DNA from 3 places in the Brachymonas moutaii (nom. illeg.) genome. Region 2 is predicted to be linked to each of the others. Evidence: predicted binding sites of a transcription regulator. Region 2 holds the regulator's gene; each other region holds the start of a gene.
The links. The regulator sigma-54, encoded in region 2, starts transcription at its own class of promoters, with help from an activator protein. The targets are predictions, from matches to a motif close to TGGCANGNAANCTGCTTT.

Region 1: the regulator sigma-54 is predicted to act here: its motif matches at 2,714-2,731, upstream of cydP (cytochrome oxidase putative small subunit CydP).
Region 3: the regulator sigma-54 is predicted to act here: its motif matches at 1,353-1,370, upstream of ACP2WS_RS04175 (ammonium transporter).

Annotation. Positions count from the first base shown of each region.
Region 1 covers NZ_JBNGEN010000003.1:190,497-194,959, reverse strand. Annotated here, with positions in the region: gene cydB (cytochrome d ubiquinol oxidase subunit II) at 1-932, opposite strand, end outside; gene ACP2WS_RS05890 (cytochrome ubiquinol oxidase subunit I) at 974-2,530, opposite strand; gene cydP (cytochrome oxidase putative small subunit CydP) at 2,527-2,703, opposite strand; gene ACP2WS_RS05880 (sigma-54 interaction domain-containing protein) at 2,992-4,383, shown strand.
Region 2 covers NZ_JBNGEN010000007.1:75,977-80,439, forward strand. Annotated here, with positions in the region: gene ACP2WS_RS08995 (benzoate/H(+) symporter BenE family transporter) at 1-510, shown strand, start outside; gene lptA (lipopolysaccharide transport periplasmic protein LptA) at 596-1,279, shown strand; gene lptB (LPS export ABC transporter ATP-binding protein) at 1,276-2,097, shown strand; gene rpoN (RNA polymerase factor sigma-54) at 2,155-3,870, shown strand; gene ACP2WS_RS09015 (hypothetical protein) at 4,071-4,463, opposite strand, start outside.
Region 3 covers NZ_JBNGEN010000002.1:108,607-113,069, forward strand. Annotated here, with positions in the region: gene mdtD (multidrug transporter subunit MdtD) at 1-413, opposite strand, end outside; gene erpA (iron-sulfur cluster insertion protein ErpA) at 708-1,103, opposite strand; gene ACP2WS_RS04175 (ammonium transporter) at 1,539-2,855, shown strand; gene ACP2WS_RS04180 (hypothetical protein) at 2,859-3,167, shown strand; gene ACP2WS_RS04185 (aspartate aminotransferase family protein) at 3,302-4,463, shown strand, end outside.

The DNA of each region.
Region 1 (4,463 bases), on a different contig from region 2:
ATGGCAGCCCCTGCCGTGCCGATCACGCCCAGAATGGAGAGCGACGACATCACGAAGGCCGTGAGGGTCTTGCCTGCGCGGCACAGGGTCGCTGCCAGCAGGGCCGATCCGATGCCCAGGGCAGGCAGCAGCCAGATGAGCGGCTGCCTGCCGTAGTTGAGCCACCAGGCGTCGGCACTGCGCACCACCGTCTTGGCCAGCGGGTCGGGCAGCCCGGCCGGATCGACCGGCGACGTGATCATGTAGCCCTGGATGCCGCCGAAGCGCAGCCACAGGCCGGCCGCCACGAAGCCCAGCGCCATCACCACGGCCGCCCAGGTGGCTGCAGTCTGTGCGCGGCGCTCGATGTCGCCTTCGGTACGGTGGGCCAGATAGACGGCGCCGTGCATGGTGATCAGGGCACTGCTCACCACCCCCGCAAGCAGCGCAAAGGGATTGAGCAGCTGCCAGAAGCTGCCGGTGTAGATGGGTTCGAGCAGCCCCGTGAAGTGGAAGGGCACGCCCTGCAGCAGGTTGCCGAAGGCCACGCCGAAGATGACCGGCGGAATGAAGCCGCCGATGAACAGGCCCCAGTCCCAGGTGTTGCGCCAGGTGGCGTTCTGGATCTTGCTGCGGTAGTCGAAGCCCACCGGCCGGAAGAACAGCGCCCAGAGCACCGCCATCATGGCCCAGTAGAAGCCCGAGAAGGCCGTGGCGTACACCAGTGGCCAGGCCGCAAAGATGGCGCCGCCTCCGGTGATGAACCACACCTGATTGCCGTCCCAGTGCGGGCCGACGGTGTTGATGACCACGCGGCGCTCGTCGTCGCCCTTGCCGACGAAGGGCAGCAGCGTGCCCACGCCCATGTCATGGCCGTCCATGACGGCAAAGCCGACCAGCAGCACGCCCACCAGCAGCCACCAGATGATCTTGAGGGTTGGATAGTCCAGCATTTGTGTTTGCTCCTCGTATTCCTCTTGGATGCGGGCGGCGCTCAGCCGTGCGCGACCTCGTTGTCATAGCGGCCCGTGCCGAGACTGCCGGGGCCCCAGCGCACGAACTTGACCATCAGATACATCTCCACGATCAGGAGCACCGTATAGAAGCCCAGGAACCCGGCGAGCGAGCCATACAGGCTCTGCACGGAGAGCGCCGACACCGACAGGTGCGTGGGCAGCACGCCATAGATCGTCCACGGCTGCCGGCCGTACTCGGCCACCAGCCAGCCCAGCTCGATCGAGATCCAGGGCATGGGCAGGCACACGATGGCGGCGCGCAGCAGCCAGCGCTTCTCGGTGAAGCGGCCCTTGAGCGTCTGCCAGAAGGCCAGCGCGAACAGCACCAGCATGGTGAAGCCCAGCGCCACCATGATGCGGAAGCTCCAGAACATGGGAGTGACGTGCGGCACGGTGTCGTCCACCGCCTGCTGGATCATGGCCGGGGTGGCCTGGGTCACGTCGGCGGTGTACTTCTTGAGCAGCAGACCGAAGCCCAGGTCGGCCTGGTGCGCCTTGAAGGTCGCAGCAGCCTGGACGTCATTGCGGTCACGCCGCAGGGCTTCAAGCGCCTGCACGGCCTGGATGCCGCTCACGATGCGCTCGCGGTTCTGCGCCTTGATCTCGTGGATGCCCGGAATGGTCTTGTCGAGCGAACGGGTGCCGATGATGCCCATCACCCAGGGCAGCTCCACTTCCCAGTCGTTCTTCTGCTCGGCTTCGTTGATGCCGGCAATCAGCTTCAGACCGGCCGGGGCGGGCTCGGTATTCCACATGGCCTCGATGGCAGCCATCTTGGTCTTCTGGGCCTCGCTGACCATGTAGCCGGACTCATCACCCAGCACGATCACCGAGCACACCGAGGCCAGCCCGAAGGCGGCCGCCACGCGGAAGCTGCGCTTGGCGAACTCCACATTGCGTCCCCGCAGCAGATACCACGAGGAAATGGCCAGCACGAACATGGCGCCGGTCACATAGCCGGCAGAGACCGTGTGCACGAACTTGGCCTGGGCATCCGGGTTGAACACCAGCTCCCAGAAACTCGTCATTTCCATGCGCATGGTCTGCCAGTTGAACGCCGAGCCCACCGGGTTCTGCATCCAGCCGTTGGCCACCAGAATCCACAGCGCCGAGAGGTTGGTGCCCAGCGCCAGCAGCACGGTCACCATCAGGTGCTTGGGACGGCTCAGGCGATCCCACCCGAAGAAGAACAGCCCGATGAAGGTGGACTCCAGGAAGAACGCCATGAGCCCCTCGATGGCCAGCGGTGCCCCGAAGATGTCGCCCACATAGTGGGAGTAGTAGGCCCAGTTCGTGCCGAACTGGAACTCCATGGTGATGCCCGTGGTCACGCCCAGGGCAAAGTTGATGCCGAAAAGCTTGCCCCAGTAGCGGGTCATGTCCTTCCAGATGACCTTGCCGGTCATCACGTAGACGCTTTCCATGATCACCAGCATCCAGACCATGCCCAGCGTCAGGGGCACGAACAGGAAGTGGTAGAGCGCTGTGGCCGCGAACTGCAGCCGTGAGAGATCAACCAGTTGATCAGTTATCACTGCGAAGCTCCTGATGTCGAGGTGGACTGGGTGAAATGCTCTGCCACGCGCTCGCTGTCCACCGGAGCCTGCGCATCCCGAAAAAACACCCACCACAAGGCCGTCAGCAGAAGGATCTTGACGACGATCACCACCGTGAGATGGCGCATGAGACGGGTTCGGGGCATGAACATGACAAAGACCTTAACAAACTCCGTGCCAGTTTGCAAAACACATGACAATCAATGACTTGGAGCAAGAAACAAGAAGGGATGAAACAGATTGACGGTCAATTCCGGCCAATCTGGCAGCCATCTTGCCAAGATGGCGCACAGCGGCAAGAATGCAAGGCAATGCCCTTGCTGCTGTCATCACTTTGCCAGCCGCCGCTCCCCCTCGGGGGAAAAGCGGCTCTCCGGAGCAGCGGGACACTCGACACCCCCTTCTCCGGCCCTGGCGCCTTCCGTGCTCCATTACGCTCCATGCAGATTCCCAACAACCTGATCGCCTATCTCGAAAGCATGCCCGAGCCACACATCGTGTGCGACCGGCACTACACCATCGTGGCGGCCAATGCGGCCTACCGCCGGCAGTACGGCGACGGCAAGCCCCTGGTCGGGCGGCGCTGCCATGAGGCCTCCCACCACTCCCCCATGCCCTGCGACCAGGCCGGCGAGACCTGCCCGCTCGCACAGGCCCGCATCTCGCGCCAGCGCGAGCAGGTGCTGCACCTGCACCATACGCCTCATGGCAAGGTCTATGTGCGCATCGAGCTGGTTCCCCTGCATGACGCTTCGGGCGCGCTGCACTTCTTCGTCGAGAAGATGGAAACCCTGCCCGTCTCGCAGGGACAGGCCGGCCAGCACACGCTGGTGGGCGAATCCTCTGCCTTCCGGCACATGCTCGACCTGGTGGCCCGCGTGGCCCCGTCGCAGGCCAGCGTGCTGCTGCGGGGAGAATCGGGCACGGGCAAGGAAGGGGTGGCCCACGCGATCCACGCCGCCAGCCATCGCCAGACGCAGCCCATCGTGGTGGTCGACTGCGCCAGCCTGGCCGAGAGCCTGTTCGAGTCCGAGCTGTTCGGGCACGAGAAAGGCGCCTTCACGGGGGCCTCCCATGCCAAGCCCGGTCTGGTGGAAGCCGCCAACGGCGGCACGCTGTTTCTCGATGAGGTGGGCGACATCCCGCTGGGCATGCAGGTCAAGCTCCTGCGTCTGCTCGAAGCCGGCACCTATCGCCGCGTGGGCAGCACCGATCTGCGCCATGTGGACGTGCGGGTGGTGGCAGCCACCCACCGCAACCTGCGCGACATGGTGGCCGCCGGCACCTTTCGCGAAGACCTCTACTACCGGCTTGCCACGTTCCCGATCCGGCTGCCTCCGCTGCGCGAGCGCGCCGAGGACATTCCGCTCATCGCCCGCTCGCTGCTCGTGCGCATCGCTCCCCTGCGCCCGCTCTCCCTGACCCCGCAGGCCATGGCCCTGCTCCAGCTCCAGCCCTGGCCGGGCAATGTGCGCGAACTGCGCAACGTGCTCGAACGCGCCACCCTGCTCACCGAGGCAGATGCCATCGAGGCGGCCATTCTGCAACAGGCCCTGCTCGCCGACGCCCCCCAGCCCAGCCCCCTCTCCCTCGGCAGCGCAGCCCTGTCCCTGCCGGGTGCCCTGCCCGCATCCGCACCGCCCGCTCTGGCCCCCGGCACGCCGCCACGCAGCCTGCGCGCCATCGAGGAAGAGGCGCTGGTGCAGGCGCTGCATGCCCATCGCGGACGCCGCACCGAGCTGGCCCGCGCCCTGGGCATCAGCGAGCGCACGCTGTACCGGCGCCTCAAGGCGCTCGAAGCCTCGACCACGCCTCTCCCTCCTCCGGCCTGATCTTCCGTTCGAACCGCACCCCCCACCTTCCATGCGTCTGAATAGCCTTTGCCTATTGATCCATTAGATTAATAGAAATG
Region 2 (4,463 bases):
ACCATGGCATCGCAGAACCTGCCGGGTGTGGCAGCCTTTCGTGCCGCCGGGTACGAGCTGCCCACGTCCGTGCTCGTCACCGTCACCGGCATGGTGGGGCTTGCCCTGGCGCCGCTGGGGTGCTATGCCATCAATTTCAGCGCCATCACCGCCTCCATCTGCATGGGCGATGAAGCCCATCCCGACCCCGATCGCCGCTACGTCGCCGCCGTGGTGTGGGGGCTGTGGATGCTGCTCATCGGCCTCTTCGGCACCGTGGTCACGGGCCTGCTCATGGCCTTTCCGCACGAGTTCATTGCCGCCATTGCAGGGCTTGCGCTGCTCTCGACCATTGCCAGCAGTCTCGTGACTGCGCTCGACGTGGCGCGCCACCGCGATGTGGCCGTCATCACCTTTCTCGTCACCCTCAGCGGGGTGGAGGTGGCTGGCGTGGGTTCGGCCTTCTGGGGCGTGGTGGCCGGGGTGGTGGCGCTCCTGGTGCAGGACTACATGCCCCGCCGACGCATCTGAACGGCTCTTCGGCCCGAGCCGCGCGGGAGGCATCCGGCATCGCTACAATGGACCATACGTCCAACGAGCAAGAATCGTGCCGAACATGAAACCGTTGTCCTCCGCCTTGCCGGCCCTCGCGCTGGCTGTCGCCTGCCTGGGTCTGGTGCAGACCGCCCACGCCGAGCTGGCCGACCGCGCCAAGCCCCTCAACATCGAGGCCGACGCCATGCGCTACGACGATGCGCACAAGATCACCACCTTCACCGGGCGGGTCGTGGCCACCAAGGGCACCATCGTGCTGCGTGCCGACAAGGTCGAGGTGCGCCAGGATCCGCAGGGCAACCAGTTCATGTACGCCGAAGGCAGCGCGGGCCACCAGGCCTTCATGCGCCAGAAGCGCGAGGGACTCAACGAGTACATCGAGGGCGAGGCCAACCGCATCGAGCGGGACGACAGAACCCAGATCGCGCGCCTCACCGGCAACGCCCGCATGCGCCGCCTCGTGGGCACCCAGCTCGCCGACGAAGTCCGTGGCGACACCATCGTCTACAACGACCTCACCGAGGTCTACAACGTGGCCGGCGGCCCCTCCACTGGCGCCGGGGGCGCTGCCGCAGGGGCCGTGCCGGCCGGCCGGGTGCGCGCCGTCATCAACCCCGTGGGGCAGAGCGGCGGCAAATCCGCGCTGCCCATGCCCGCCACCCGGGCCGCCAGCAAGGGGGCGCGCGCCGCGTCGGCTCCCGTCACCACCCTGCGCTCCAGCGCCACCATCGGAGGCCGCCCATGAGCGATGCCGCTCCCGTATCTGCTCCGGCCGCCGACCTCCGCTGCGAGGGCGGCAGCCAGGGCCGTCCGCCTGCCGACGGCAGCGAACTGTGCGTGCGCCACCTCCAGAAGGCCTACGGCCGCCGCCGCGTCGTCAAGGACGTGTCCCTGAGCGTGCGCAAGGGCGAAGTCGTGGGCCTGCTCGGGCCCAACGGAGCCGGCAAGACCACCTCCTTCTACATGATCGTCGGCCTCATCCGGGCCGACGGCGGCGCCATCTCCATCGACGGCCAGCCCGTCGAGGACCTGCCCATCCACCGCCGCTCACGCATGGGCCTGAGCTACCTGCCGCAGGAAGCCTCCATCTTCCGCAAGCTCAACGTCGAGGACAACATCCGCGCCGTGCTGGAGCTCCAGGTCGATGCCCACGGCAAGCCGCTCGACCGCGCCACCATCGACACCCAGCTCGATGCCCTGCTCGCCGACCTGCACATCACCCACCTGCGCGACACCCCCGCGCTCGCACTCTCCGGGGGCGAGCGCCGCCGGGTCGAAATCGCCCGTGCCCTTGCCAGCCAGCCGCGCTTCATCCTGCTCGACGAGCCCTTCGCCGGCATCGACCCCATCGCCGTCATCGAAATCCAGAAGATCATCGCCTTCCTCAAGGCGCGCGGCATCGGCGTGCTCATCACCGACCACAACGTGCGCGAAACCCTGGGCATCTGCGACCACGCCTACATCATCAGCGAAGGGGCCGTGCTCGCCTCGGGCACGCCCGAGCAGATCGTCTCCAACGCCGAAGTGCGCCGTGTCTACCTCGGCGAACACTTCCGCATGTGAGCGGACTCCGTCCATGAGCCGCTTCCCGCTGTACCTTCCGAAGCCGCCCTCCGTGCCATGAAAGCAGGACTGCAGCTGCGCACCGCGCAGAACCTCTCCCTCACGCCGCAACTCCAGCAGTCCATCCGCCTGCTGCAGATCTCCACGCTCGACATGCAGCAGGAGATCGACCAGATGCTGGCCGACAACCCCTTCCTGGAGCAGGACACCAGCGCCGAGGACGCGGCAGCCTCCGAGTCGGAGCCCGACGCTGCTGGCCACGCATCCGGCGATGTCGATGCCACCACCGGCCCCAGCGCAGAGGCAGGCAGTGACGACGGCATGGGCGCCACAGCCGAAGGCGGCTACGACGACCCCGAAGGCGCCGACGCCCCCGACACCAGCGAAGTCCTCTCCAGCGACGCCCCCGACCACACCGACCTCGCCAACGCCCAGACCGACGACTGGAGCGCCGGCTCCACCCGCGACGACAGCCCCGCCACCTCGGGCGACGACGAAGTCCTCTCCAGCAGCAGCGACGGCGACGACGACTGGGACAGTCTGCGCGTGAGCAGCGCCGGCAGCAGCCATGACGACGACGAGGACGAGCCCTCCGCCATCGAGCGCGCCGGCTGCCACGAAAGCCTGCAGGACTGCCTGCACCGACAGGCCCTGGCCCTGCGCCTCGACACCAGCGAACAGGCCGCGCTGTACTTCCTCATCGAATCCCTCGACGACGACGGCTACCTCGAAGACACCCTCGGCGAACTCGCCCAGAGCCTGCAGGAGCGCAACCCCACCGGCGACCCCGAACGCGACGCCGAGGAGCACGCCGAACTCCTCCACCACCTCACCATGGCCCTGCGCCTGCTTCAGTCGCTCGACCCCGTCGGCGTCGGCGCGCGCGACCTGGCCGAATGCCTGCAGCTCCAGCTGCGTGCCCTCGACATCCCCGACGCCGACACCCCCCGCCTGCTCGCGCGCGAAGTCGCCCTCGACGTCTGCCGCCAGCCGCTCGACTACCTCGCCCGGCGCGACGTGCGCGGCCTCGGCAAGCTGCTGCCCTATTCGGCCGCGCACCTGCGCAGCGCCATGCAGCTCATCGCCACCCTCGAACCCAAGCCCGGCCGCGCCTTTGCCCAGACCGAGCGCAACATCGTCATCCCCGACGTGCTCGTGCGCGCCAACCAGGGCCGCGACGCCGCCAGCCGCCCCTGGAGCGTGCAGCTCAACCCCGCCGTCATGCCCCGCGTGCGCGTGCAGGAGATGTACGCCAGCGCCCTGCGCCACCACAAGGGCGAAGGCATCCAGGCCCTGCAGCAGCGCCTGCAGGAAGCCCGCTGGATGGTCAAGAGCATCCAGCAGCGCTTCGACACCATCCTGCGCGTGAGCACCGCCATCGTCGAGCGCCAGCACCGCTTCTTCGAGCAGGGCGTGCTGGCCATGGAACCCCTCGTCCTGCGCGAAATCGCCGACGAACTCGGCCTGCACGAATCCACCGTCAGCCGCGTCACCAGCGCCAAATACATGAGCACCCCCTGGGGCACCTTCGAGCTCAAGTACTTTTTCGCCTCGGGCCTCGCCAGCGAAGACGGCAGCACCACCAGCAGCACCGCCGTGCGCGCCATGATCGGGAAACTCATCGCCGACGAACCCCCCGCCAAGCCCCTCAGCGACAACCGCCTCTGCGAACTCCTCCAGGAACGCGGCGTCCAGTGCGCCCGCCGCACCGTAGCCAAATACCGCGAAGCCCTGCGCATCCCCCCAGCCCATCTGCGCAAGGTGCTGGGGTAGGGGAACGTTTCAAGCAACTCCGCCAACTGGCAACTCGCTACGACAAATTCGCCACACGCTTCAATGCCTTTCTGCAACTCGCATGCGCATTCATCTGGCTAATGTGAACACGCCCTAGTCGCCCGCCGCTGGCACGGCGATGGAGATGGCGACGTGCGCGGCTACGTGTCGAACACGCGCCAGACCTCGCATGCTGCGCTTCACCTTGGGCTCGCCTTGTCAAGATAGTTGACCAGGCTTTGCGACATGACAAGGGCGTGGGCCATCAGCGCATTTACCAGATTCTCGTGCCTGTTGATGTCCATGGAGAGCCCGCCAGCTTGGAAGATTGGCTGTTCGACCAAAACGATCACGCCGGCCACGTCGCCGCCACCGACATAGCTGGCGATCTGGGCCCTGGCCGCGGGCTCCCGGGCCTTATCGCCCGCCAAATTGGCCCACTTGAGAACGTCCTCGATCATCGTTTCTGAATTGTCAGTCTTTCCGTTCTTGTGAACGATGACGTGCCGAAACTTCTCAGCCATGCGGGTGTGAAGCCGGAGATTGATGCTGATCTGGTTTTCGACTTCAACCTTCGCGAGCTCAGGTAGCTT
Region 3 (4,463 bases), on a different contig from region 2:
TCGCCGCGCGGATAGGCTCGCAGCACCGCAAGACGCCCCACCGGCAGCAGCAGGGCTCCGCCCGCTCCCTGCACGATGCGGGCCATCACCAGATGCGACAGCGACGTGGACATGCCGCAGGCCAGCGACCCCGCCGCAAACACCAGAATCGCCCCCATGAACACGCGCCGCGTCCCCAGATGGTCCGCCAGCCATCCCGAGAGGGGAATGAACATGGCCATGGTCAGCGAATACGCCACCAGCACCGACTGCATCCGCAGCGGACTCTCATGCAGGCCATCGGCCATGGCCGGCAGGGCCGTGTTGACGATGGTGGCATCCAGCGTCTGCATGAAAAACCCGATCGCCACGAGCCAGAGCATGCGCTTGCGATGGGCCTGCTCCGCCGCTGAGGCAGGCACGCCAGCGGCCATGGCTACAGCCTCCGTCTCACCGGCAGCAGTGGCGTCAGCCGGGAACCCTGCCGGCGGGACAGACCGACTGGAAGCATCGGAGGAAGAAGACGCTGGAGACGCGGGAGACGTGGAAGACATGCAGAAAACTAGCGAGGAAAGAGCACAGGCCCCAATGGGGCTGACCATGATGCCACAGGCCTCCCGCCGACACCGGACGCCCACCCAACACCCCTGCGCCCATGAAAAACGCTCCCCGAAGGGAGCGTAACGGCAGGACCAAACAGGGCAGCGCAGGGCTGCCCAGAGTGTGTCTTACACGCTGAAGCTCGAACCGCAGCCGCAGGTGGTGGTGGCGTTCGGATTGCGAATCACGAACTGCGCTCCCTGGAGGTCTTCCTTGTAGTCGATCTCGGCGCCCACCAGATACTGGAAGCTCATGGGATCGATCAGCAGCGACACCCCGTTCTTCGTCATGATGGTGTCGTCGTCGTTGGCGATCTCGTCGAACGTGAAACCGTACTGGAAGCCAGAGCAGCCTCCACCCTGCACGAAAACGCGCAGCTTGAGTTCGGGATTGCCTTCTTCGGCGATCAGATCGGCCACCTTGGCGGCGGCGCTCTCGGTAAAGATGATGGGGTCGCTGGAAGCGGTTTCTGCAGCGGCAGAAGCGGCCTCGACAGGAGCTGCGTTGTCTACGGCAGTGGTCATGATCGGAATGCTCTCATGTGGTCAATGGGCGCAATAGTACACGTATTTTCTCGGGATTTTCCCCAACATCCCTATCGGCATTGGGGTCGCCGAACGGCTCCGCCCACCCACGGATTCCGTGCCCGCACCCCCTCCTGGCCTCCCCTCGCACAGTCCGTGCGTGCTCCCGTGCGGCTCCTGCCTGCGCACCGGTCCTCACCCTCCGGTGGCACCCGCTTCAAATGATGTAAAACTTTTGAATCTATTGAGTGGCACGGGTTTTGCTTTTTGCCCCCCGTTTGCGTCCTTTCGATCGCGGACGATCTGCCCGGCCGGTTCCACCTTCCAACCACGAGTTGTCCTGTGTGTCTGCCCCGGTGGCACCTCGCCCCCATCCCGGGCCCGAACGCATACCAGCGACATCGCATCGCATTTGTCTTTTCAGGGGGAATCTCCATGCATTCACATCTCCGTACCTGTTGCTCCTGGGCAACCGGTCTCGCGCTTCTGGTGGCCAGTCAGGCTTCCTCGGCCCATCCCCATCTCGCGCCTGTCGCCGACATCCACGCGGGAGACACGGCCTGGCTGCTGACAAGCACCGCATTGGTGCTTCTGATGACACTTCCTGGCGTAGCGCTGTTCTACGGGGGCATGGTACGCACCAAAAACGTGCTCAACACCATGGCCTGCGTGCTGGCCATCTCGGCCCTGGTGACGGTGGAATGGTGGCTGCTGGGTTACTCCCTGGCCTTCACGCCGGGCTCGGGCTGGCTCGGCGGCACCGAGCGCTTCTGGTTTGCGGGGCTCGACTTCATCCAGCACAGCGGCCAGGTGGCGGTGAGCCACATCGCCCCCCATGTGCCCGAATCGGTATACGGCATGTTCCAGCTCGCATTCGGCGTCATCACCACGGCGCTGATCGTCGGCGCCTTCGTGGAGCGCATGCGCTTTGGCCCCATGCTCGTGCTCATGGGACTGTGGTTCCTGCTGGTCTACGCGCCCGTGGCGCATTGGGTCTGGGAACCCGGTGGCTGGCTCGCCCAGCTCGGCGTGCTGGACTTCGCCGGCGGATCTGTGGTGCACATCAACGCGGGCATTTCGGGGCTGGTCATCGCCGCCATCCTGGGCCGCCGCGAAGGGTACGGCAAGGAGCCCTTCCGCCCCTTCAACCTCGGCCTCACCATGACGGGCGCCTGCCTGCTGTGGATCGGCTGGTTCGGCTTCAATGCCGGTTCTGCGCTGGCTGCCGACGGACGCGCGGGGCTGGCCATGGCCGCCACCCACACGGCAGCAGCCTGTGGCGTGCTCGGCTGGATGCTCGCCGAATGGCTGGTCAAGAAAACCCCCACCCTGCTGGGCATGAGTTCCGGCGCCATTGCCGGGCTGGTGGCCATCACCCCGGCATCGGGTTATGTGGGCATCGGCTCGGCTGCAGCCATCGGCGCCATCGGCGGAGTGGCCTGCTTCTGGGGCGCGACCTGGCTCAAGCACAAGCTGGGCGTAGATGATTCGCTCGATGTGTTTGGCGTGCATGGCATCGGCGGGCTCGCAGGCTCGCTGCTCACCGGCGTTTTCAACGATCCGGCCATCAGCGGACAGCACACCGATCTGGCCACCCAGGCCATGGGCGCAGGCGCAGTCCTGGCCTACAGCGCCTGCGTGACGGCCCTGCTGACCTGGATCGTGCAGTTCGGCTTCGGGCTGCGCGTGAGCGCCGGGCAGGAGCACTACGGTCTCGACCTCACGACCCATCATGAACGCATAGGAGATTGAACCATGTCCGACAGCGAACGCCTCGCCACCGCCGCCCGCCTGCACGTGCTGCTGCGCCGCAAGACAGGGCGTGTGACCGACGTCGAATGGATGGCGGCCCACCCCGATTACGCCGAAGCCATGATTGTCTTCTCCCGCCAGAAGGCCCAGGAACTGGGCGATGTCGAACTGGCCGAATGGGCCGGCAAGTTCGAGCAGCTTATGCCGCGTGCCCCCCAGGAGCAGCGCGCCCCGAAGCGCGGGCTGTTCGACCGTCTCAAGGGCCATGCCGACGACGGCGAGGACCACCAGTACGTAGGCGGATTGCGCTGACCTCCTCTCCCGCGTGCAGCGGCTCCCGGACACGGAACCCTGCATCGCGGGAGTGCATGTTCTACAATGAAAACACCCTTTTTCCGCACACGCCTCTTGCGGGCCTGTGCGGATGCTTTTTTATGGAGCCGCCCATGTCCGATCCTGTGTCTTCCCTGTCCCCCCATGTCATGAACACCTATGGCCGCCTGCCGATTGCCATGTCGCATGGCAAGGGCTGCCGCGTGTGGGACACCGAGGGGCGAGAATACCTGGACGCCCTGGGCGGCATTGCCGTCAACACCCTGGGCCATGCCCATCCCGAGCTGGTGAGCGCCCTGCAGGACCAGGTGGCCAAGCTCATCCACTGCTCGAACTACTACCACGTGCCCGGTCAGGAACAGCTTGCCTCCGCGCTGGTGCGTCTGTCGGGGCTGACCAACGCCTTCTTCTGCAATTCCGGTCTGGAAGCCAACGAGGCCGCCCTCAAGATTGCCCGCAAGTACGGGCACCAGAAAGGCATCGACCGGGCCGAAGTGGTCGTGTTCGAGAACGCCTTCCATGGTCGCAGCATCGCCACGCTGAGTGCCACCGGCAACCCCAAGGTGCACGCCGGCTTCGAGCCGCTGGTCGAAGGCTTCATCCGCGTGCCCCGCAACGACATGGAGGCCCTGCGCCGCGCCACCGAAGGCAATCCCAACGTGGTGGCCGTGCTGCTCGAACCCATTCAGGGCGAAGGCGGCATCCGCCCCATGCACGTGGAATTCCTCCAGCAGCTGCGCCGCTACTGCGACGAACAGGGCTGGCTGCTGATGCTCGACGAAATCCAGTGTGGTCTGGGCCGCACCGGCAAGTGGTTCGCATTCCAGTGGGCCGACATCCACCCCGACGTGATGAGTCTTGCCAAGGGGCTCGGCTCTGGCGTGCCCATCGGCGCCGTGGTGGCCGGGCCCAAGGCGGCCGAAGTGCTGCAGCCGGGCAACCACGGCACCACCTTCGGCGGCAACCCGCTCGCCATGCGTGCGGGAGTCGAGACGCTGCGCATCATGGAAGAGCAGCACCTGCTCGACAACGCGGCCGAGGTGGGCGAGCATCTCAAGCACGCCCTGGAGAAGGGATTCGAGGGTGTGGCCGGCGTGATCGAAGTCCGTGGCCACGGCCTGATGCTGGGCATCGAGCTGGCCAAGCCCTGCTCCGAGCTGCTGCAGCGTGGCGCCGAAAACGGCCTGCTGTTCAGCGTCACGGCCAACAGCGTCATCCGCCTGGTGCCTCCCCTGATCCTCACCAAGGCCGAGGCCGACGAGATCGTCGCCATCC